Regions from separate parts of the Novosphingobium sp. YAF33 genome, predicted to be linked through region 1. Evidence: riboswitches for the same ligand, from Rfam matches in the RefSeq annotation. Region 1 holds a riboswitch; the other holds the start of a gene.

Region 1 (4,207 bases):
CGCGATGGAGCGGTCGCCGGTGGCCGCGGAAACGATCCGCAGGACCGGGCGGCCGGCCATCATCTCGACGCGCGCGGAGGCGATCGGCAGGTCTGGCGCGAGGCCTGCCTCTTCCCACGCGGTATCGTTCCAGACCGGACCGGGCGGCAGTTGCAGCGGCGCCAGGCCCTGCAACTGCGCTGCCGGCTCCAGCCTCGGATAGTCCACGTAGATCATCACGAAGCCCGACAGGCACCAGAGGGTCATCAGCAGCCCGACGAAGACGCCGAGCCAGCGATGAAGGACGAGGACGGGGCGCGGCAGCAAGCTGCGGGGCAGCAGGCTACCGGGCGCCTTGGAAGGCTGGAGCGCGGTCACGGCGTCAGAAACTCAGGCCGTATTGCATCCGCAGCGTGCGCGGCACGCCCCGGTTGAAATAGAGGAAGCGGCTGTTGCTGCCATCGAGCACGCCCTGGTCGGTCGCGGCCGAAAGGTAGCCGCGCGTGGCATATTCCCGGTCGAGCAGGTTCTCGATATTGACGCCGAAGCGGTTCCGCCGCGCCGCCCCATCGACGTAAAGATAGGCGCCGACATCGAGCAGGGCGTAGTTGCCGTAGTTTTGCCGCCCCGCGCCGGATGCGGTCGACCAGACATCGCCGATCCAGCTGGCGTTGAGGCTCGCGCCGAAGGGCTGGTCTTCGGGCGCATAGGACAAGGCGGCCTTGGCATATTGCTTGGGGTTGCGGTCCAGCTGCGTCGATGCGCCCTTTTCGCGCACGCGGGCATATGTGTAGCTGGCCGAGATGCCCCAGCCGCCCGGCCAGCGCGCGTCGAGTTCCAGCTCCGCGCCTTGCGAGCGGACCTTGCCGTCGAGGTTGGCGTAAGTGCCGCCGGGGAAGGCGGGATCGTCGTAGACGCTGTCGATCATGTCCGTGATGCGGCGGTCGAAATAGGTCGCCTTCCAGCCCAGCGAGGCCGCGCCCAGCGGCAGGATGCCGCCTGCCGAGAGGTTGAGCGAAAGGCTCTGCTCCGCCTTGAGGTTCGGATTGCCCACCTCGCAGCAAGGGTCGTTGCCGTAGAGCTGCGAGGCGTCGGGCAGCACGAAGGCGGTGCCGCCATTGGCTTCCAGATAGAGCGCCTCGGCAAAGTCGTAGCGGCCCGAGACGTTCCAGATCGTCTTGCGCGCGCCGTCCGTGCGATTGTAGCGCAGGCCCGCCGCCAGGCGGCCCTTCGACGAGATCTCGTCGGTGGTGCGAAGCTGCAGGATCCCGGCGTGGACCTGCTCGCTGGTCGGCGCGATCAGCAGCACGTCGTCCCGGCCGCTGAAGTTCTGGAAGTCGTAGCCCAGCAGGTATTCCAGGCCGGGGTGCAGATGCAGCTTCATCACCGCGCTGCCGCCCCAGTCGCGGTAGCCCCAGAAGGTGCCGGCTGGATAGATCACCTGGGGCTGATGGCCGGGCAGCGAATTGCGGATCTGGATGTAGGCGGTCTTCCAGTCGTGGAAATAGCCTTTCAGGAAGAACTGCACACTGTCGCTGCCGGTGTAGTCGAGCCGCAGGCTGGCCACTTCCTCGTTCCGGTCGTTGCGGCTCTCGCGAATGCGGGTGGGGGATAGGTTGTCGAGCTTCGCCTCGGTATGCTGGTACTGCGCGTTGAGCGCGAGATCCGGCGCCAGCGCGTACTGGTACTTGAGCCCGGCCGACCACAAGTCGTAGCCGAGGTGCCGGTCGGTGAGGCTGGGCTGATAGGCGCTGTAGGGCAGGTAGCCTTCCGAGCGATTGTGCGAGGCATAGGCCACGAAGCGGTGGTCGCCCAGGGCGCCGCGCGCATAGCCGTCCAGGGTCGTGCCGCCCCAGCTGTCGACCGAGGCATTGACCTGGCCGCCCGGATCGTCGGAAAAGCTGCGCGTCACCACGTTGATCACTCCGGCCGAGGCCTGGGTGCCGTAGAACACGCTCTCTCCGCCGCGCAGGACCTCGATCCGCTCGATCATGCTGGCGGGCAGCGTGTCGTTGGGCGAGGTGCTGCCATACAGGCGGTTGTTGAGGCGGATGCCGTCCATCGTCCAGAGCACGTCCTGCGTGCGCGAACCCTGCAGCGAGACGTCTACGTAAGTGAACGGGCCATTGCGGCCGCGCACGTAGAGGCCGGGTACTTGGTCCAGCGCCTTGGTCACATCCACCGCGCCGCTGTTGCGGATCTGCCGTTCATCGACGGTGACGACGTCGTTGCCGTAGCGGGAGAGTTCCTGCGGCAGCGTCTCTTCCAGGCTCTGCCCGGTGACGACGATCGAAGGGCCATCCGCCTCTGCGGCATCGGCCTCCAGGCCCCCGAACTTCCGGCCCTCGACCTTCCCGCCATCCGCGGCCCGGGCCTGCGCGGCGCAGGCGAGAGTCAGCGCCGCGGCAAGCGCCGCGTGCGAAACGGTTGCGATCTTCATTTCATTCCCCTGCCGGGCGCCAAGCGAGCTTTTGGCAAGGGTCTGCCGCTCGCGAACCCAGGCCCGCGAACGACCGGCGCACTGACCGGCCGGGCGCCCGGATTCGGGACGACCGCTCAGCGCACCGTGCGGCCCTTGCCGCTGGTTCGTCGCTCAGACGGAAAAATCACCGTGCCCCGGCCATCCCCTGGACCAAAGCAAGAGCGACCGTACGCTGGCAGGTCTCCTGGCTCACGGGTCATCGCTCGATGCACGGCCTTCCCAGGCCTCGCAGGATTTAGCGTCCGGCCCAGTGGCTGCGGCAGGGGGCATTGCCCCGCCGCGTGATGTGCATCGCGCTCACCGCTTACAGTTGCAGGGACAGCCTCGGATTCAAGAGGAAGCCTCTCTCACCGTGTTCCCTATTAAGCCTCTTTCGAGGCACCAGCGCGATCATTGCCCGCCCTCCTTGCGGAAATGGCGGACGCGATGAGCTAGCCGGGGCGTGCGCCCTGTGCAAGCGGGATGTATTCGCGTGGGCGAAGCCGGCCAGAGCGCGCCCGTTCCGGTTCACGTCCGTTCCGAGCGGAGCTGTCGCGGCGGAGGAAACTCAGTCGTTCTTGTCGGGACGGCCGGAGCCGACGTCGTCGCGCGGCTTGCCCTTGGCGGTGCGCTGGGACTGCGCATTGGCGCCCGACAGCACCGGGCCGCAGGCGGCGGACTTGGCATCGCCCACGTCCACGAAGGCGAGTAGCCCCGCCACCGGCGTCGCCGCCACGGCCAGTCCAAGGCCCACCCCGGCGCGGCCGAGCAATTGCGGGCTGATGACCTGAAGGGAGGGCTTGGCGAAGCGGCCGCCGATGCCGACGGGTGACTGCCCGGAAAACAGGCTGAACTTCTTGCCGTCCGCGCGGAAGCCCATGTCGAGCGCCTCGGTATCGAAGCTGAAGCCGCCGCGCCCGGTGATGACATTCTTCGACGTGTCGATCAGGATCGGGTCGGCCGCCGCCGTGCCGCCTCGGACCGTGAAGGCCACCAGGCCGCAGTTGAGCTGGACGGGCTTCTTCAGCTTGCCCTCGAACATCTTGGAGGCGAATGTGCCGAGGTCCAGCTCGGCCAGCTGCACGTTGCGCGTCCAGAAAGTGCCGCGGGGCATGATGAAGGCGATCCGGCCCGATGCCGAAGCGAGCGAATCGTGGATCGTGTCGCCGCGGCCTTCCAGCTTGATGCGGCCGCCGATCGTGCCGGTCGTGCCTGATTCCACCACGCCGTAGCCGGCCAGCAGACGGCCCATCGGCGTGGACTTGAGGCGAATGTCGTAGCTTACGGCCGAGGGGCGCTGACGCGTGTCGAACACCAGGTCCGAGGCGACATCGCCGCGCGCCATCGAGAATGTCAGCGGCGACAGGGCCAGTCGTCCCCGGTCGAGCGAGAGCTTCAGGGCGATGTTCTGCACCGGCACATTGCGTGAGCGGACCACGCCGACCTTCCAGTCCAGCCCGGCGTCGAAGCGCTGCATCGTCTCCACGGGCAGGGCGGCGTCCGGCAGGACGCGCTGGGCGCCCGCGCCGGTGGCGGCGGCCGCGGCCACGGCGCCTTTCGATGCCACGATGTCCGGGTTGTAGCCGATGAACGGCGCGGCATCGACGATGTCCAGCCGCCTGGTCGCCAGCACGGCATCCAGCCGCAGCCGCTCGGCATTGGTCACCGTCAGCTTGCCCGAAAGGTCGGACTGGCCGAACGTGCCGGTCATGCCGGTGAAGCGATAGGTCTCCCCGTCCTTCACCAGCTGCGCTTTCAGTGCGTAGC
Region 2 (4,207 bases), on a different contig from region 1:
CTTGCAGTCGTTCCTGTGCGAATTGATGAATGCGCCGGATCGCTAAAGGCGCCAACTTGCCGTCAGCGGGCCTGCTCCTGACGCGGCTGGGCGATCCACTTGCCCGAATTGGCATATTCCGGCCGCACGCCCTGGGTCTCGGGCAAGTTGCTGGCCTTGTAGAGCGACTCGCCCCCGCGATCCCGCACGTCGCTGGCATAGACGGGCGCGCGCTCCGCACCCGTGGAAGGGGCGGCGGAGGGCATGGCGGGCGAAGGCGCAGCGGCCTGCCCGGGGCGGAGCGCCTCGGCGGTGCCGAAGCTGCGCTGCACGGCCAGCGGGTCCAGCGCGGCGGTGGCAAGGGCCGAGGCGGCGGACTCGTCGCGGCGATGCGGGGCGGCCAGCGGCTCGCCGCCGAAATAGGCGAAGCGGAACGCGGCAGGGCGGCCCGCGGCGCCGTTGAAGGCATAGAAGCGATGGGCGCCGATGGTGGTCAGATAGTGCAGGCTCGGGGCCCAGTAGGGATTGACCTGGATCGTGTGATAATGCGTCGCCAGACCGATCGGCGTATAGACTTCGCCGGACAGCGCGGCGCGGGCTACGGATTCGGCACGCTGCCAGAAGAAGCGCTGCGGCGCGCGGGCCAGCGATCCGTCGCAGGCGAAGGAGAACTGGCAGCCGGTCGGCCGCTCCGAACCCTGGTAGACGACGCCGCAGACGGTCTTGGGATAGGCCGGATGGGCCACGCGGTTGAGCACGACCTGGGCCACGGCGCGCTGGCCGCCGTCGGGCTCGCTGGCGGCTTCGTAATAGATCGCCGCCGTCAGGCACTGGAGCGCGCGGCTGCGGTCCACCCCGGAATTGTCGATCCGCAGGGCGCGGGCGACCGGGCCGGGGCCGCCGGTTCCGTCATCCGCGTCGGAATGGATGCCTTCGCCTATCTTGAGCACGGGCTGTTCGGCTTCGAGATAGTAATAGGCAGAGCCGGGGAAGCTGGCGCCGGCCTGCTCGAACGGCATGGGCAGAACGGGCGCGCCGCCGGTTTCCGTCCCGGAGGCGGTGAGGCGGTCCCAGGCTTCGGCCGGGGCGAAGGAAGGCGCGGCGAAGGCAGGCAGGGCCACGGCGACGAGCGCGGCCGAGCCGAGCGTCCAGCGCCGCCGCCTGCGTTGCAGCCGCTTGCGTCCGCCGCGCACGAAATGACCCTGGAAATCGCGCGGGCGCGGCTCCCAGGTTTCGGTGCAGGCAGGAAGGGCGGCAGCGGTCACTCGGGTCCTTTCGGCGCATTGTCGGCCAGCGCGGATTTCGCGTTCCACCGGGTCATCGCGTATCTTGCGCCTAACCTGCTTTGCCGGGCGCGGCATCCCTGGAAATCGGCGCGTCCCGAAGCGGTACAGCGGGCAGCGATAGGCTGAATCGCTTAAGAGTTTGTTTGCGATCGTCCCCGGCGATACCGCCGCGCCGCCCTTTGCGCCGCTTGCCAATCCCCCCACTGCCCAGTATCGGCACTCGCGACGTCATGGGTGGCCCGGAGCCGGGCCCCGGGTTTCGTGAAAAGGGAACCCTGGTGGGAATTTCGGCGCAAGTCCGAAGCTGCCCCCGCAACTGTAACCGGGGAGCGCCCCTGCCACGCTATGCCACTGGGTCACACCGGGAAGGCGGCAGGCGGCGCGAAGATCCGGGAGCCAGGAGACCTGCCTTTGACGGTCGTTCCGCAGCCGGGCGGGGTGTCCCGGCATGCAGCGAGCACGCGCATGAGGAAAAGCGCGCGTCTCCGCCATGGACGGCAAAGTCGTTCAGGTTGGAGGAATACGCGTGAAGTACCTGTTTCTGCTGGGGACGGCTCTTGCCGTCTCGACCCCCGCTTTCGCGGATGAAGCCGCAATCGATAGTATCGTCGTCACCGCGACGCGCACCGAAACCCCCACCAGCGAGATCGGCCAGTCCGTCTCGGTCATCACCCGCGAGGATATCGAGCGCACCCAGGCGGTCACCGCGACCGACATCCTGGCCCGCCTGCCGGGTGTGACTTTTGCCCAGTCGGGCGGTTTCGGCCAGCCGGCCAGCGTGTTCATCCGCGGCGCCGAGAACGCGCAGAGCCTCGTGCTGATCGACGGCGTGCGCATCAACGATCCCGGCGACGTGGGCGGCGGCTTCGACTTCGGCAGCCTGACCGTCGGCCAGTTCGACCGCATCGAAGTGGTGCGCGGATCGTCCGGCGTGCTCTGGGGCAGCCGCGCGATCGGCGGCGTCATCAACCTCATCACCGCGCGCCCGACCGAGCAGTGGACCGCGCGCGGCCAGGCCGAATACGGCTGGCGCGACCAGAAGCAGCTCGGCGCCTCGGCGGCGGGCAAGGTCGGGCCGGTGGGCCTGACCCTGGGCGGCAACTGGCTCAAGGGCGACGGCTACTCCGCTTTCGACGAGCGCCTCGGCGGCCAAGAGAAGGACGGCTTCGAGAGCAAGAGCGCCAACGCCCGCGCCGAAGTGGAGCTGGTGAGCGGTCTTACCGCCGATGCCGGGACGTACTGGATCAAGGCCAATTACGATTACGACAACACCGGCGCCGATGCCCTGAACGTGGGCATGAAGCGCGATACCGTGGGCTATGCCAACTTGCGCTACAAGGGGCTGGACGGCCGCCTCAGCGCGCGCCTGGGCTATGGCCTCACCGATACGCGCCGCATCTCGGACGATGCCGTCTTCGGTCCCTACACCACCAATGGCCGCGCCGACCGTTTCGAGGGTCAGGTCTCCTACACCCCCATCGACATGGCCAGCATCCTCGTCGGCGCCGAGACGGAGAAGCAGAAGTTCTCCGACAATTACGGTTCGAAGGATTCGACCTCGATCGACAGCTACTTCGGCATGCTGACCCTGCGCCCCGTCACCGGGCTGACGCTGAACGGCGGCCTGCGCTATGACGACAATTCGGACTTCGGCCACAAGACCACCTTCTCGGCCAACGGTGCCTGGGTGATCGGCGGCAGCGAGGAAGCGCCGATCCTGCGCGCCAGCTACGGAGAGGGCTTCAAGGCGCCGTCGCTCTACCAGCTCTATTCCAATTCCGGCTTCCGCGCGCTCGATCCCGAGACGTCGAAGTCGTGGGATGTCGGCGTGGAGCAGCCCTTTGCGGAAGGCCACGGCACGTTCTCGGTCACTTACTTCGACCGCAAGACGAAGAACCTGATCGATTACGACCTGACCGCCTTCAACTACTACAACGTCGGCCGCGCGCGGGCGAAGGGCGTGGAACTGGGCATGCAGGTGAGCGACTGGGAAGGCTTCGACATGAGCCTTTCGGCCACTTACCTCGACGCTACGAACGAGGTGACCGGCACGCGCCTCGCTCGCCGTCCCAAGACGAACCTCTATGCCAGCCTGGACAAGCACTGGTCGGACGGCTTCCGCCTCGGTGCGGACTTGCGCGTGGGCGGCGGTCGCTATGACGACATCGCCAATACCTACTACCTCGGCGGCAATGTCGTCGTCGGCCTGCGCGGCGCCTTCGACGTGACGCAGAACATCCAGGTCTACGGCCGTGTCGAAAACCTGTTCGACGAGCACTACGAAGTGGTGCGGACATATGGCACCCCGGGCCGCGCGGCTTATGCCGGGGTGCGGGTGAAGATGTGATCCTGTCGTCTGCCCTGACGACATCGGTTGGACGGGGCAGGCGCAAGGCCCGCCGGTTCCTTGTCGTGCTGGCTCTGGCCGGCTCGGCGGCGCTGGCGGGCTGCGGGGGCGGTGACACCACCGAGGCCGCCCCCGCGGTACCGGGCCACGGCGAGAGCGGGGCGGAGCGCCCCACCATCGTCTCGCTCAACCCCTGCACGGACGCCATCCTGGCCGAAGTGATGGATCCGGGGCAGTTGCTGGCGATCTCCAGCTATAGCCAGGATCCCGAGAGCAGCTCGATGCCGATCGCCCGCGCGCGCCGGTACCGGGCGATCTCGGGGACGGTGGAGGAAGTGGCGACGATCCATCCCAGGGTGGTCGTGGCCAGCGCGTTCCTCGACCCTGCGAGCGAGGCGGCATTCCGGCGCCTCGGCTACCGGCTGGTGAAGATGCCGATCGCGTCGGACCTGGGAGCCGCGCGCGAACAGGTCCGCACGCTGGCACGGCTGGCGGGTCATGCCGCGCTGGGCGAAAGGCTGGTGGCCCGCATCGACGCCGCCGTGCGCCGCGATGCGCCGCCGCCGGGCTCAGCGCTTCTTCCGGCAATAGTGTG

What was found. A riboswitch is a leader RNA that binds a small molecule or an ion and turns the genes downstream of it on or off. The one in region 1 is predicted to bind cobalamin.
Region 2: linked by a shared signal. The riboswitch ahead of AB4Z00_RS00975 (TonB-dependent receptor domain-containing protein) and the one ahead of AB4Z00_RS24995 (TonB-dependent receptor plug domain-containing protein) in region 1 are both predicted to bind cobalamin.

The regions. Positions count from the first base shown of each region.
Region 1 covers NZ_JBFRCW010000022.1:22,867-27,073, reverse strand. The annotation lists gene AB4Z00_RS25000 (PepSY domain-containing protein) at 1-357, opposite strand, end outside; gene AB4Z00_RS24995 (TonB-dependent receptor plug domain-containing protein) at 362-2,419, opposite strand; cobalamin riboswitch at 2,619-2,860, opposite strand; gene AB4Z00_RS24990 (AsmA family protein) at 3,009-4,207, opposite strand, start outside.
Region 2 covers NZ_JBFRCW010000001.1:207,243-211,449, reverse strand. The annotation lists gene AB4Z00_RS00980 (cell wall hydrolase) at 63-1,244, opposite strand; cobalamin riboswitch at 1,481-1,692, shown strand; gene AB4Z00_RS00975 (TonB-dependent receptor domain-containing protein) at 1,792-3,612, shown strand; gene AB4Z00_RS00970 (ABC transporter substrate-binding protein) at 3,609-4,207, shown strand, end outside.